One region of the Mycolicibacterium sichuanense genome, then DNA from elsewhere that is predicted to be linked to it. Evidence: riboswitches for the same ligand, from Rfam matches in the RefSeq annotation. Region 1 holds a riboswitch; the other holds the start of a gene.
The links. Region 1 has a riboswitch for glycine ahead of gcvP (aminomethyl-transferring glycine dehydrogenase). Riboswitches for the same ligand answer to the same signal wherever they lie in the genome.
Positions count from the first base shown of each region.

Region 1 (7,774 bases):
GATCCGTACGGCGCCGGATGGCTCGTCGACCTGCAGATCGATGCCGCCGAGCTCTCCGAGGCACTCGACGGTCTGCTCGACGCCGACGCCTACGGCGCGACCCTCGACGAATGAAATTCAGGCGGTGGTGGACACGGCCGACCCCGGCGCGCGGTACGGTCGTCTCGAGACGCATGACGGCCGGCGTCGTGGTTGGCGTGTCCGCCGACCATCGCCACAGCAGCCAGTGAGGAGCACCGGGTGACGGACAACGACACCAGTTCGGGAGCTGATCAGTCCGAAGAAGTGACGGTCGAGACCACATCGGTCTTTCGATCGGACTTCCTCAACGAATTGGACGCCCCGCCAGCAACGGGCGGTGACAACGCCGTATCGGGAGTCGAGGGACTTCCGGCTGGTTCGGCCCTGCTCGTCGTCAAGCGCGGTCCGAACGCAGGGTCGCGATTCCTGCTCGATCAAGCGCGCACCTCGGCGGGTCGCCACCCCGACAGCGACATCTTCCTCGACGACGTCACCGTCAGCCGCCGCCACGCGGAGTTCCGGCTCGAGTCCGGTGAGTTCCAGGTCGTCGACGTCGGCAGTCTCAACGGCACCTACGTCAACCGCGAGCCCGTGGACTCCGCGGTGCTGGCAAACGGCGACGAAGTCCAGATCGGAAAGTTCCGACTGGTCTTCCTCACCGGACCGAAGGGCGACGACGGCAGCACGGCAGGCTAATGACCGCGCCCGACACCCCAGCGCTCGCCGGGATGTCGATCGGAGCGGTCCTCGACTCGCTGCGACCCGACTTTCCGGACGTGACCATCTCCAAGATCCGCTTCCTGGAAGCCGAAGGTCTGGTCACGCCGCAACGCTCGGGCTCGGGCTACCGGCGATTCACCGCATACGACTGTGCGCGGTTGCGCTTCATCCTGACCGCTCAGCGGGACCACTACCTGCCGTTGAAGGTCATCAAGGCCCAACTCGACGCGCAGCCCGACGGGGCGCTCCCCGACACCGGAACCGGTTATGGCGTACCGCGATTGGTCCAGGTCTCGCAGGACCGGGCCGGTGACGCCAGCGCCTACGACACGGCCGCCGTCGCGCCGGCCCAGGTCCGGCTGAGCCGGGAGGACCTGCTGTCCCGCTCTGGGGTCGACGAAGAACTCCTCGGCTCGCTGATCAAGGCGGGCGTGATCAGGACCGGGCCCGGTGGGTTCTTCGACGAGCACTCTGTCGTGACGGCGCAGTGCGCCAAGGCCTTGGCCGACTACGGCGTCGAACCCCGGCACCTGCGGGCGTTCCGTTCGGCCGCCGACCGGCAGTCGGACCTGATCGCCCAGATCGCCGGGCCGGTGGTCAAGGCAGGCGCGCGAGACCGCGCCGACGACCTGGCCCGCGAGGTCGCTGCACTGGCCATCACGTTGCACACCTCGCTGATCAAGTCTGCGGTGCGCGACGTACTCGATCGCTGAGGATTAGACTCGGCACGACGGTTTCAGGACCGGCTTTCAGGCGGAGGGCAGACACAGATGGGCGAAGTTCGTGTGATCGGAATTCGCGTTGAGCAGCCCCAGAACCAGCCGGTTCTGCTGCTACGCGAATCCAATGGTGATCGCTACCTGCCGATCTGGATCGGTCAGACCGAGGCCCAGGCGATCGCGCTGGAGCAGCAGGGCGTCGAACCGGCCCGCCCGCTGACCCACGATTTGATCCGGGATCTGATTACCGCCCTTGGCCATTCGCTCAAGGAAGTGCGGATCGTCGACCTGCAGGAGGGCACCTTCTACGCCGACCTGGTCTTCGACCGCGACATCAAGGTCTCGGCGCGCCCCTCGGACTCGGTGGCGATCGCCATGCGGGTCGGGGTGCCGATCTACGTCGAGGAGGCGGTGCTCGCCGAGGCGGGCCTGCTGATTCCGGACGAGTCCGACGAGGAGACCACCGGCGCGGTGCGCGAGGACGAGGTCGAGAAGTTCAAGGAGTTCCTCGACAGTGTGTCTCCCGACGACTTCAAGGCCACCTGACGCGATAGTCACGGATACGTCTCACGCGCTCGACACGCGGAGCGAGTTTCCCCGATGGAACCCGTCGACAGCCATACTTCATTCACTACGAGAGGCAGTGAGTGCCGAGCAGGGAGCGTATGCTCGACATACTCGAGAACTCGGAGCAAACGTGCTGAACCGTCGCTGACGGCTCGTGGGCACGTATCCAGTTCGATCGGCGAGAGGATGGGCAGTGGGCGACACGCCACGTCAGGAGCAGTTGGATCTCACATCCAGCGGCACCCCGGAGCGGGTGGTCTCAGCCGCACCTGGCGAACCCATCCAGGCGGGCCTGTTTCCCGACGACTCGGTGCCGGACGAATTGGTTGGCTACCGCGGTCCCAGTGCGTGCCAGATCGCGGGCATCACCTACCGCCAGCTGGACTACTGGGCACGCACCTCGCTGGTGGTCCCGTCCATCCGCGGTGCGGCGGGCTCGGGCAGCCAGCGGCTGTACTCGTTCAAGGACATCCTGGTCCTCAAGATCGTCAAACGGCTTCTGGACACCGGCATCTCGCTGCACAACATCCGTGTCGCGGTCGATCACCTACGCCAGCGCGGCGTCAAGGACCTCGCGAACATCACGCTGTTCTCCGATGGCACCACGGTCTACGAATGCACCTCCGCCGAAGAGGTCGTCGACCTTCTGCAAGGTGGTCAGGGCGTGTTCGGCATCGCGGTCTCGGGTGCCATGCGCGAACTCACCGGCGCCATCGCCGACTTCCCGGGTGAGCGTGCCGACGGCGGGGAGTCCATCCCCAGCCCCGAGGACGAGCTGGCCTCGCGCCGCAAGCACCGCGACCGCAAGATCGGCTAGATCCCGGCACTCCGGTAGACTCGGCACCGCATCGCCCCCTCGCGGGAGAGTTCCGTGGTCGCCAGCTGCGGACGCCGAAGGAGCAACACCTCTCCGTCAACCTCTCAGGCACCCAGGACCGCGCGGAGCCACGATGCCTCTGGAAAGCGGCGGATGTTCGCCCGCCCATGGGGAAAGGCAGAAACCGGCCCTGGCCGGCTCCGGCCGAATCTCTCAGGCACCCGTCACGGGTCGACGACAGAGGGAGAGGACCGCTAGCGGTTCCACGCTCTGACGTGTGAGAGGTCCTCCCTTGTCCGGTACCCCGCCCCATCCCCGCAATGAGCACCACACCCCCCGCTTCTCCGACCGGCACATCGGACCCGACACCGACGCCGTCGCGACGATGTTCGGGGTCATCGGTGTCGACAGCCTCGGCGAACTGGCCGAGAAGGCGCTGCCCGCGGGCATTCTCGACGCGCTGACCGCCGATGGCGTGGCGCCCGGACTCGACCAGCTTCCGCCGCCCGCGTCGGAGGAGCAGTCGCTGGCCGAACTGCGCGCGATGGCCGACGCGAACACCGTCGCCGTCTCGATGATCGGTCAGGGGTACTTCGACACGCTCACCCCGGCCGTGCTGCGCCGCAACATCCTGGAGAACCCCGCCTGGTACACGGCCTACACGCCCTACCAGCCCGAGATCAGCCAGGGCCGGCTCGAGGCGCTGCTGAACTTCCAAACCATGGTCGAGGACCTCACCGGCCTCGAGGTCGCCAACGCCTCCATGCTCGACGAGGGCACCGCGGCCGCAGAGGCCATGACGCTGATGCACCGCGCGGTGAAGGGTTCGGTGAACCGGATCGCCGTGGACGTCGACGTCTACGCCCAGACTGCCGCGGTGATCGAGACGCGCGCCAAGCCGCTGGGCATCGAGGTCGTCACCGCCGACCTGCGCGAGGGCCTGCCCGATGGGGACTTCTTCGGCGTCATCGTGCAGCTGCCTGGCGCCAGCGGACGCGTCACCGACTGGAGTGCACTGGTCGCTCAGGCCCACGAGCGCGGCGCACTGGTCGCGATCGGTGCCGACCTGCTGGCTGCCACGCTGATCACCCCGCCGGGAGACCTCGGCGCCGACGTCGCGTTCGGCACCACCCAACGCTTCGGCGTCCCAATGGGATTCGGCGGCCCGCATGCCGGTTACCTGGCCGTGCACGCCAAGCATGCCCGTCAGCTGCCCGGCCGCCTGGTCGGCGTGTCGGTGGACGCCGACGGGTCGGCCGCCTACCGGCTGGCCCTGCAGACCCGTGAGCAGCACATCCGCCGCGACAAGGCCACCAGCAACATCTGCACCGCGCAGGTGCTGCTCGCGGTGATGGCGGCGATGTACGCCAGCTACCACGGCGCCGACGGACTGACTGCAATCGCGCACAGGGTCCACGGCAATGCGCTGGCGATCGCCAGCGGACTCACCGACGCCGGTGTCGAGGTGGTGCACGACGCGTTCTTCGACACCGTGCTCGCCCGCGTGCCCGGCCGGGCCGAGGAGGTCCGCGCCGCCGCCAAGGAGCGCGGCATCAACGTGTGGCTCGTCGACGCCGACCACGTCTCGATGTCATGTGACGAGGCGACCACCGCCACCCACGTCGAGCAGGTGCTCGAGGCCTTCGGCGCGAGCCGCGGCGGTCAACACTGGGCGGGCCCGGAGATCGCCACCCGCACCTCGCCGTTCCTGACCCACCCCGCCTTCACGCGCTACCGCACCGAGACCGAGATGATGCGCTACCTGCGCTCGCTGTCGGACAAGGACATCGCGCTCGACCGCAGCATGATTCCGCTGGGTTCGTGCACGATGAAGCTCAACGCCGCCGCCGAGATGGAACCCATCACCTGGCCGGAGTTCGCCCGTCAGCACCCGTTCGGACCGGCATCGGACACCCCGGGGCTGCGCAAGCTGATCGCCGACCTCGAGACCTGGCTCACCCAGCTCACCGGCTACGACTCGGTGTCGCTGCAGCCCAACGCGGGATCGCAGGGGGAGTACGCCGGGTTGCTCGCCATCCAGGCCTACCACCTGAGTCGTGGTGACGCGCAACGCAACATCTGCCTGATCCCGTCGAGCGCGCACGGCACCAACGCGGCGTCCGCGGCGCTGGCCGGTATGCGCGTCGTAGTGGTCGCCTGCCGTGCCAACGGTGACGTCGACCTGGACGACCTGCGCGCCAAGATCGCCGAACACGGCGACCGGGTCGCGGCGCTGATGATCACCTACCCGTCGACGCACGGCGTCTACGAGCACGACGTCGAGGAGATCTGTGCCGCCGTCCACGACGTAGGAGGACAGGTGTACGTCGACGGCGCGAACCTGAACGCGCTCGTCGGGCTGGCCCGGCCGGGGCATTTCGGCGGCGACGTCAGCCACCTGAACCTGCACAAGACCTTCTGCATCCCGCACGGCGGCGGCGGTCCCGGTGTCGGGCCGGTCGCGGTGCGCAGCCATCTGGCGCCGTACCTGCCGGGACATCCGCGCGCCGACGAACTCGGTGAGCACTACACGGTGTCGGCGGCGCCCTACGGTTCGGCCTCGATCCTGCCGATCACGTGGGCCTACATCCGCATGATGGGAGCACCCGGCCTGCGCGCGGCGACCCTGACCGCGATCGCGTCGGCCAACTACATCGCCCGCCGGCTCGACGAGTACTACCCCGTGCTCTACACGGGCGAGAACGGCATGGTGGCCCACGAGTGCATCCTGGATCTGCGCACCATCACCAAGACCACCGGCGTCACGGTCGACGACGTGGCGAAGCGGTTGGCAGACTACGGTTTTCACGCGCCGACCATGAGCTTCCCCGTCGCGGGCACGCTGATGGTCGAGCCCACCGAGAGTGAGAGCCTGGCCGAGGTGGACGCCTTCTGCGAGGCCATGATCTCGATCCGCGCCGAGATCGACCAGGTCGGTTCCGGGGCCTGGTCGGTCGAGGACAACCCGCTGCGCGGTGCCCCCCACACCGCCGAGTGCCTACTGGTGGAGAACTGGAAGCACCCCTACACCCGCGAGCAGGCGGCCTACCCGCTTGGCAAGGGCTTCCGGCCCAAGGTGTGGCCGCCGGTGCGCCGCATCGACAGCGCCTACGGTGACCGCAATCTGGTGTGCTCCTGCCCGCCGGTGGAGGCCTTCGCCTAACCTGGGCCGATGTTGCCCAGAAGCGTCGAGGACTGGCTCGACGGAGGACACTTCGTCGAGACGCCGGTGGGTTCGGTCTTCGTCCGGGCATCGGCGGGTACCGGGCCGACGGTGCTGATGCTGCACGGGTATCCGTCGAGCTCGTACGACTACCGCAGCGTGGTGCCCCACCTGGGTGATCGCGCCTGGCTGACGATGGACTTCCTCGGGTTCGGCTTGTCCGACAAACCCCGACCGCATCGCTACAGCCTGTTCGAGCAGTCCGACCTGGTGGAGACGGTCGTGGCGGCCGAGATCTCCGGGCCAGTGGTGCTCGTCGCCCACGACATGGGCACCTCGGTCGCCACCGAGCTACTGGCTCGAGACATCGAGAGGCGCTTGAGTTTCGACCTTCGCGCGGCAGTACTCACCAACGGCAGCGTGATCCTGGAACGGGCATCCCTGCGGCCGATGCAGAAGGTGCTGCGGGGACCACTTGGGCCGCTCGCCGCGCGGCTGGCCAACCGCAGGACGTTCCGGACGGGCTTCGGTGAGCTGTTCAGCGCGGGCCACCCGCTGTCGGACGAGGAGGCCGAAGCTCAATGGGCGTTGCTGTCCCGCGACGGCGGCCACCGCATCTCCCACCTGACGATCTCCTACCTCGACGAGCGGGTGCGCCATGCGTCGCGGTGGCACGGCGCGGTGCGGAATTGGCCGAAGCCGCTTAGCTTCCTGTGGGCGCTGGAGGATCCGGTGGCCACGGTGAACGTGCTGGCGGGACTGCGTGAGTTGCGCCCCGCCGCCAAGGTCGTCGAGCTTCCCGGCGTCGGCCACTATCCACAGGTCGAGGTGCCCGGGGTGTTCGCCGAGCGCGCCCTCGAGTCGTTGGGCCCGCGTTAGCCGATAGCTGCCGTCAGCGCCGCGGTGAGGTCTGGACCCGCAGAGCTCGCGACGTTGCGGTAGCTGCCACCGGTCGTCTGCGCGACCGCCTCCCAGGTGGCGCGGTCGGGGTCGGACCCGAAGTCGATCACGTCGACCGCCACCGGCTTGGCCTGGTTGAAGGTTTGCTTGACGAAGTCCTGAAGGCCGGGCCCGTCCAGCGACTGGTCGGTGTGCGGACCCGCGGTGATCACCAGCACCGAATTCGGCTGTCCATCCCGGAAGTTGGCGACGGCATCCGGATACAGCAGCCGCAGCGTCGTGAACGACACGGCGCCGCCGTTGCTGGCCACCTGGCCGTTGAGGTTGGTGGTCAGTGCCGCCGAGCGGGGTTGGCCGCCGATGGGTTCGTCGAGTGCTCCCAGCGCGATCTCGGAACGCCCGGCCACGCCGTCGAAGGTCCACAATCCGACGGCGGCGTTGGGCGGCAGCGCCTGCAGTCGCGCGGTGAGCGCGGCGGTCACGTTGGCCAGCCGGGACTTGCCACCCTCGTCGGTGGTCATGGACTGATCGAGCAAGATCGTCACGGCCGGGTTCTGGGCGGGGGTGCTGACCAGGTTGGCCAGCGTTGCCCTGGTGCTGCCGTCACCCACCGAGAGCGGTGCCTGCAGGGCCGGGAAGTCGGTCACGTCGCTGGCCGGCATCGTGGCGCCGTTGGAGCGGAAGCCCGCTTCGGTCAGGCTGGCCAGCGCCTCGGGCTTGCGCAGGAATCGCGCGAATTCGCTTGCCGCGCTGATCTGTTCCTGGCTGAGCCAGTTGCCCGCGAGCAGCACCGTCGGATAGTCGGCCTGCGCCGTCGGCCCCGGGGGCAGCCAGGCGGCCAACCGGTCCTTGGCGCCCGACTGCGTG
Region 1 covers NZ_JAWQPU010000006.1:399,984-407,757, reverse strand. The annotation lists gene gcvH (glycine cleavage system protein GcvH) at 1-114, shown strand, start outside; gene garA (glycogen accumulation regulator GarA) at 241-717, shown strand; gene ftsR (transcriptional regulator FtsR) at 717-1,454, shown strand; gene SBI80_RS20310 (bifunctional nuclease family protein) at 1,512-2,006, shown strand; gene SBI80_RS20305 (MerR family transcriptional regulator) at 2,221-2,844, shown strand; glycine riboswitch at 2,877-2,975, shown strand; glycine riboswitch at 2,976-3,095, shown strand; gene gcvP (aminomethyl-transferring glycine dehydrogenase) at 3,137-6,007, shown strand; gene SBI80_RS20295 (alpha/beta fold hydrolase) at 6,017-6,886, shown strand; gene SBI80_RS20290 (substrate-binding domain-containing protein) at 6,883-7,774, opposite strand, start outside.

Region 2 (7,774 bases), on a different contig from region 1:
GGCCCTCAACGCCTAACCCAACCCTGCGCCGAGTGTGGAGACGATGCGCGCCCTCGAGGCCCGAGGCGTGCCGAAACTCCACACTCGGCGCGGGTCGGGGGCTCTGGTGGCTAGGCACCCGATGACGGGTTGGCACCCTCGGACTTGAACTCCGGTCCGGGCAGCCGCAGCAGCAGGCGTGCACCACCCAGCGGGCTGACGTCCAAGTGGGCTGTGCCACCGTGCAATTCGGCCTGCTGGGCCACCAGCGCCAGGCCCAGGCCCGAGCCCGACCGGGACGCGGTGGTGCCGCGCGCAAACCGCTCGAAGACAGCGGCGCGCTCCTCCTCGGGGACACCGGTGCCGTTGTCGTCGACGGCGATCTCGACCCCCTCGACCGAACTGACGACACTCAACCGGATCTCCGAGGCACCACCGTGTTTGACCGCGTTGGCGATGGCGTTGTCGATCACCAGCCGAAGACCGGCCGGGAGCCCGACGATCAGCTTGGACGACGACGACGAAAGCGTCACGCGCAGACCGGGATAGACGCGAAGGGCGTCGTGCGCCGCGCGGTCGAGGAGTTCGGTGACGTCGAAGGTGACGAAGTCGTCGGTGGTGGTCAACTCACCCTGAGCCAGCCGCTCCAGCGCCGTCAGCGTCGCCTCGATCCGGCCCTGGGTGCGGACGACGTCACCGATCACCTCGTCGCGCTGTTCAGGGGCCAGGTCGAGCGTCGACAGCACCTCCAGGTTGGTGCGCATGGCAGTCAGCGGTGTTCGCAGTTCGTGCGAGGCAACCGCGGCGAAGTCGCGCGCGGACTCCAGCGCGGCCTTGGTGCGCTGCTGCTCGGTGCCGATGCGGGCCAGCATGCCCTCGACGGCCTCGGCGATCTCCACCGCCTCCCGCACGCCGCGCACCTGGACCTCGTCGGGCATGGACTGGGCGTTGATGGCGCGTGCCTGCTGCGCGAGCAGGCGGAAGGGATTGATCATCAGCAACGAGATCACCCACCCGACGATCACCGTTCCCGCGATCACGCCGCTGCAGATCAGCAACACCCGCATGTGCAGCTCGTCGATCCGGTGTTGCGTCTCGGCCAACGGGGCACCAAGCGCGATCGATCCCATTCCAGCGGCAAACGTGCGCACGCGGTACTGCACACCGTCGATCGAGGTGGTGGCGTACCCGTTGGGCAACTCGGGCAGGACTATGTTCGTCGGCACCGACACCGTGATGCCGCCGATGCGGGCGGTCCGCACCACGTTGCCGTCGGGCATCGGCTGCTGGGCGTCGGTGTTGGGCGAGCTGTTCAGCAGCGTGCTGACGTCACCGAGGCTGCTCACCGAATCGAGCCGGCGATCGAGCTGGCTGTACTGGTCGTCGGTGACACCCACCCACACCCACGTGCCGAGGACGATGACCAGCAAGATCACTGCGAGCGCGGAGACCACCACGATGGCCCGCAGGGACAGGACCCGGGTCAGTGGTGACATCAATCGGTACACCCGATCGTTGATTTCCACTATCGGAATCGCCGAGGGAGCCCTGGGCCTCTGGCGGCCGTGATCAACACCCCTGACACGCTACTGAGGGTACGTGGGCCGTGCTGCACGCGGCCGGTCTCGCGCGACCCTCATGCGGGTGCGGGGTCGGCGACCCACCCGCCACGGCGCAACGCGCCCGTCACGACGAGGTCGCCGTCGAGTACTACCGCGTCCGCGGGGGCCCCGGCCACCAGGCCCGCATGGGGAAGCCCGAGTGCGCGAGCGGGATTCAGCGACGCCTGCCGGACCGCCAGGTGCAGCGCCTCGTCTCTGGGCAGGCCGCTGTGTTCCACGGCGAACGCGAACACCCGGTCCATCGTCGCGGTACTGCCTGCGATGGTGTCCGTGCCCGCAACCCTGGCCACCCCGTCGACCACGTCCACGGCCAGGGGGCCGAGCAGGTAGCGTCCGTCGGTCATCCCGGTGGCGGCCATCGCATCGGTCACGAGCGACACCCGGTCGGGTCCCACCGTCGCCGTGACGTGCCGATAGACCGCGGGATGAACGTGAACGCCGTCGGTGATCACCTCGACGGTCACGCGCGAATCCTCCAGCAGCGCGACGATGGGCCCCGGCTCGCGGCGATCGATCGGGCGCATGGCGTTGAACAGGTGCGTGGCCACGGTGGCACCGGCCTCGATCGCCGCTGCGGCCTGGGCGTAGGTGGCCTCGGTGTGCCCCACCGCCACCACTACACCGGCGGCCACCAGCTGGCGGATGGCCGCGAGCGCGCCGTCGCGTTCCGGTGCGATGGTGACCATGCGGATCGCGCCGCTCGCGGCGTCCAGGAGGCGGTCGATCTCGTCGGGATCCGGGTCGCGCATCAGGTCGGGTCGGTGCGCACCACACCTCGATGTGGACAGCCACGGACCTTCGAGGTGGATGCCGTCGATCAGACCGGCGCGGACGTCGCCCGCCAATTCACCCACCTGCCTGAGCAATTCGTCGGGGTCAGCGGTGACCAGCGACGCGACGAGCCCGGTACTGCCGTGGCGTCGGTGCAACCCGACGGCAGTGACGGTCTCGGAGTGGACGGCGGTCGAGAAGTTGGCTCCGGCGCCGCCGTGCAGGTGGGTGTCGACGAACCCGGGGACCACCGTCGCCGCGCCGAGCGCGTGGTCGGGCGCCCGCGGCGGAGCACCCGCGCCCACCGCGGTCACCCCACCGTCGGACATCTCGATCCAGCCGGGGCGCAACGACTCTCGGCCGGTCAATACGGTAGCTGCGGTGAGGAGCATGACCGAGTTCAGATGCCTTGCCAGGCCGGCTTGGACTGGTAGGTCTCACGGTAGTAGTCGACCAGTTGCAGCCGTCGGGCGGCGGCGTCGTCGAGCAGGACCGTCACGTGCGGATGGTGCTGCAGGACGGTCGCAGGCCACATCGCACTGACCGGACCCTCCACCAGGTGGTGAACCGCCTCCGCCTTGCTGCGGCCCGTGGCCACCAGGATGACGTGCCGAGCCTGCATGATCGTTCCAAGCCCCTGGGTCAGGCAGTGCGTCGGCACCGCGTCGACGTCGTCGCCGAAGAAGCGGGCGTTGTCGATTCGCGTCTGCCGCGTCAGCGTCTTGATCCGCGTCCGCGAGGCCAGGGACGAGCCCGGCTCGTTGAACGCGATGTGCCCGTCGGTGCCGATCCCGAGGATCTGCAGGTCGACGCCACCGGCAGCGCGGATGGCGTCCTCGTAGGCCTCGCACGCCGCGGGGATGGCGGCCGCTGCGCCATCGGGACCCTGCACGGCGCCGGGGGCGAAGTCCACCCGCGAGACGAACACCGTGTCGATCACCGTCCGGTACCGCTCGGGGTGGTCGACCGGCAGCCCGACGTATTCGTCGAGGGTGAAGCCGCGGGCTTGCCGGAACGAGATCTCGCCGGCCTCGTGGCGTGCCACCAGTTCGTCGTAGATCGCCAGCGGCGAGGACCCGGTGGCCAGACCGAGCACCGCCGTGGCCTTGCGCTGCAGCAGCAGAGTGATCGCGTCGGCGGCGATCCCGCCGATCTCGCCGGCGTCGCGGCAGATGACGACTTCCATCTAGGTGGCCGCCGTCGGCTTGGTCGCGGTGAAGAGAGTTTCCCCGGTCGCTATCTCGGCACCCGACGTCACCGCGTCGGAGGCGACGACGTTTCCTGGCTCGCGCTCGTCCATCACGACCACGGGAACGATGGGATCGAGCCCCTTGGCCACGATCGCGGGTACGTCGTAGGTGATGACCAGTTGACCCGCCGTGACCTCGTCGCCCTGACTGACGTGGGTCGTGAAGCCCTCACCCTTCAGCGCGACGGTGTCCAGCCCCAGGTGCACCAACACGCCGACGCCGTCCGGGGTGAGGACTACGTAGGCATGCGGAAGCAGTTTCAGCAGTCGTCCGCTCACCGGCGCGACGGCCTCTACGACAGCGCTGGGGGGTTCGACCGCCGCGCCGTAGCCGACCATGCCCTGCGAGAAGACCGGATCGGAGACGTCGCGAAGCGGTATCGCACGTCCCGAGATCGGGGCGAGGACTGATGTGGTGCTCACTGCGGCTCCTTCGTGGCGACTGTGTGCCCAACAATACGAGCGCCCCGCAACAGGGTCTCGTGGTCCGGGGTTCTCGTCTAAGCTTCCGCACAGCGTGGGCGGGGGCGACGGGTGCGCACGAGGAGGGTGACCGACGATGAGCGAGACCATCGAAAATCAAGGGCCGCAACCGAAGTCGGGGCTGCGCATTCCGGGGTTCGCGCAGCTGCAGCGGCTTGGCAAGAGCCTCATGCTGCCGATCGCAGTGCTGCCGGCGGCCGGAATCCTGCTGCGGCTGGGCCAAGACGATCTGCTCGGGCGCATCAAGGCACCGGTCATCGGGCCGTTCTTCCAAGCGATGAGCGCGGCGGGCGACGCGATCTTCAGCAATCTCCCGCTGCTCTTCGCCGTCGGCGTCGCCATCGGATTCGCCAAGAAGGCAGACGGTTCGACGGCGCTGGCCGCCGTCGTCGGCTATCTGGTGGTTCAGGCGGTGTTCAAGACGATGTCGCCGATCGTCCTGGCCGGTCAGGTCGACAAGGCGGGCGAGCAGGCCCAGATCAACTACAGCGTGTTCGCTGGAATCGTGGTCGGTCTGCTCACCGCGTGGCTCTTCGATCGCTATCACACCATTCAATTACCCTCGTATCTCGGCTTTTTCGGGGGTCGGCGCTTCGTGCCGATCGTGGTCTCCCTGGCGTGCCTCTTCCTGTCGTTCGCGATGAGCTACTGCTACCCGCTCTTCGACGCGGGCTTGACCGGCCTCGGCAAGTTCATCGGCGGCTCGGGAGCAATTGGCGCGTTCGTCTATGGATTCGCCAACCGCATGCTGATCCCGCTCGGTCTGCACCACATCGTGAATTCCTTCGTGTGGTTCATCTACGGCGACTATCAGGCCCCCGACGGCAAGGTGGTCACCGGTGAGCTCACCCGCTTCGCCGCGGGTGATCCCTCCGCGGGTCTGCTGACCTCGGGCTTCTATCCGATCCTGATGTTCGGTCTGCCGGCCGCCGCGCTGGCGATGATCCACGTCGCCAACAAGAAGCAGCGCAAGGTGGCAGTCGGCATCCTGTCGGCGGCCGCACTGACCGCCTTCCTCACCGGTGTCACCGAGCCGCTCGAGTTCGCGTTCATGTTCGTGGCCTTCCCTCTCTACGTCATCCACGCCGTGCTCACCGGGCTGTCCCTGGCGATTGCCTACCTGCTCGACATCCACCTCGGCTTCTCGTTCTCCGCCGGCCTCATCGATCTGCTCCTGTACGGCACCGCGCCGGCCGCGAAGAACATCCCGCTGCTCATCGGCATGGGCGTGGTGTTCTTCGTCGTCTACTACCTGCTGTTCCGCTTCGCGATCACGAAGTGGAACATGCGGACCCCCGGCCGGGAACCCGACGACGAGTTCGAGGCCGAAGAGCGGGCCAACCTCGGCGAGGGCGCCGATGCAGCCACCGCGGTGATGCCGGGTGCGCCAGGCACCGCGACCGAGACCCGCACCGCCCCCGCGCCCGCGCAGGTCGCGGAGAGCACCGCCGAGCAACTCATCGCCGCCTTCGGTGGTCGGGCCAACCTCGTCAACGTCGACGCCTGCATCACGCGCCTGCGCATGGAGGTGGCCGACACCGGCAAGGTCGACCAGGCTCGACTCAAGAGCCTCGGCGCTGCCGGTGTCATCGAGGTCGGCAACAACGTCCAGGCGGTCTTCGGGACCCAGGCGGAGGTCTTGAAGAACGACATCATCGACGTCCTCTAGGACGCCGGGCGCCGAAACGACCCCCGCGACGCTGGCCGCCTGACCGCTTTCATGGCAAGGGCGCTTGATCGCGAGTAAGTTTCCGTCCACAACTCAATACGCTGTCGACGCGCAGCGGGAGATCCCCGTTCTCGGGGTGCCGTAGGAGCAACATCCTCCCCAGGAATCTCTCAGGCCCAGTACCGCCGCGCCGAGGCAACTCTGGAGAAAGCGCCGGGCACGACAGCGGCACTTACCGAAGGTGAATGGCACGCCCGTGGCGTCGCTCAATCTCTCAGGTCTCAGGACAGAGCGGGGAGGCGACCTGCACCGTCACATGCCGACCAGAGGTTCATCATGTCCATCCCAGCCCAGTCCATTTCCACCCTGCAAATTCCCACCCAGCCTCTTCCCACCCAGCCTCTTCCCACCCCGCCAATTCCCACCCAGTCCCTCGCCACCCGATGACCATCAGCGTCTTCGAGCTGTTCTCCGTCGGCATCGGCCCATCGAGTTCGCACACCGTCGGCCCGATGCGCGCCGCGGCGCGCTTCGCCGGCGAGGTCAGCCAGCGCGGGTTGCTCGATGCGACGGCGGACGTGCGCGTGGACCTGTACGGATCGCTGGCCGCCACCGGTGCGGGTCACGGCACGATGGCCGCGATCCTGCTCGGGTTGGAGGGTTTCGCGCCCGAGACCATCGACACCGACGAGATGGAGAGTCGGTTGTCCACCCTGCGGGAGCAGGGTTGGATCCTATTCGGCGGCGCCCAGCAAGTGGCACTGACCGAGGATGCGATGGTGTTGCGGCCCTTGACCGTTCACGAGCGGCACGCCAACGCGATGACGCTCGCCGCGTTCGATGCGGACGGCACCGAGCTGCACCGGCAGACGTACTTCTCGGTCGGCGGCGGCTTCATCGTCAGCGCCGACGACGAGCTCCCGGATGGCGATCGACCTTCACCCGTCGACGCTCCCCTCGCCTTCGACAGTGCCGCCCGGCTGCTCCAGCTCGCCGACGCCCAAGGTCTCGCGATCAGCCAGGTCATGCTCGCCAACGAGTGCGCCACCCGCTCAGAGGACGAGGTGCGCACCGGCCTGCTGCACATCCACCAGGTGATGCTGCAGTGCCAGCGCAAGGGCATCGAACGCACCGGCAATCTGCCGGGCACCCTCGGCGTGCGACGGCGGGCCCACGATTGGTACGAGCGTCTCGACCGCGACGATCCCGACCGCGACGTCGCCTTCGCCGAGGACTGGGTGAACCTGGTCGCACTCGCGGTCAACGAGGAGAACGCGTCCGGCGGACGCGTGGTCACGGCCCCGACGAACGGGGCCGCGGGCATCATTCCCGCCGTATTGCACTATGCGCTGCACTACACCCGCGCGGGCGACGCCGACCCCGACGACGTGGTGGTGCGGTTCCTGCTCACTGCGGGCGCCATCGGTTCACTGTTCAAGCAGCGGGCGTCCATCTCGGGCGCCGAGGTCGGCTGCCAGGGCGAGGTTGGTTCGGCAGCCGCGATGGCGGCGGGAGCGCTGGCCGAGATCCTCGGCGGCACCGCGCAGCAGGTCGAGAACGCCGCCGAGATCGCCATGGAGCACAGCCTGGGCCTGACGTGCGACCCGATCGCCGGCCTGGTGCAGATCCCGTGCATCGAGCGCAATGCGATCTCGGCCGGCAAGGCCATCAACGCCGCGCGGATGGCACTGCGCGGGGACGGTTTTCACCGCGTCAGCCTCGACCAGGTGATCGAGACGATGCGCGCCACCGGGCTGGACATGAACTCCAAGTACAAGGAGACCTCGACCGGCGGACTGGCCATGCACGTTCCGGTCAACCGGGTGGAGTGCTGAGACCTCACCTACCGTGGGCGGTGAAGAATTGCGCGCTGGCCAGCGACGCGTTCGTCGCCCCCGTGGTGGGCCCGGCGTCGGGCAGGGCGAAGTTGCCGCTGGGCCAGGTGTGTCCGCCGCCGTCGATCTGGATGAACACCGCCGACGTGCCACCGGCGCAGCCCAC
Region 2 covers NZ_JAWQPU010000001.1:931,516-939,289, reverse strand. The annotation lists gene SBI80_RS04565 (hypothetical protein) at 1-16, shown strand, start outside; gene SBI80_RS04560 (sensor histidine kinase) at 111-1,475, opposite strand; gene nagA (N-acetylglucosamine-6-phosphate deacetylase) at 1,616-2,764, opposite strand; gene nagB (glucosamine-6-phosphate deaminase) at 2,773-3,558, opposite strand; gene SBI80_RS04545 (PTS sugar transporter subunit IIA) at 3,559-4,044, opposite strand; gene SBI80_RS04540 (PTS transporter subunit EIIC) at 4,181-5,773, shown strand; glycine riboswitch at 5,879-5,968, shown strand; gene SBI80_RS04530 (L-serine ammonia-lyase) at 6,217-7,608, shown strand; gene SBI80_RS04525 (extracellular catalytic domain type 1 short-chain-length polyhydroxyalkanoate depolymerase) at 7,613-7,774, opposite strand, start outside.
Region 2: another riboswitch for glycine. It lies ahead of SBI80_RS04530 (L-serine ammonia-lyase); the one in region 1 lies ahead of gcvP (aminomethyl-transferring glycine dehydrogenase).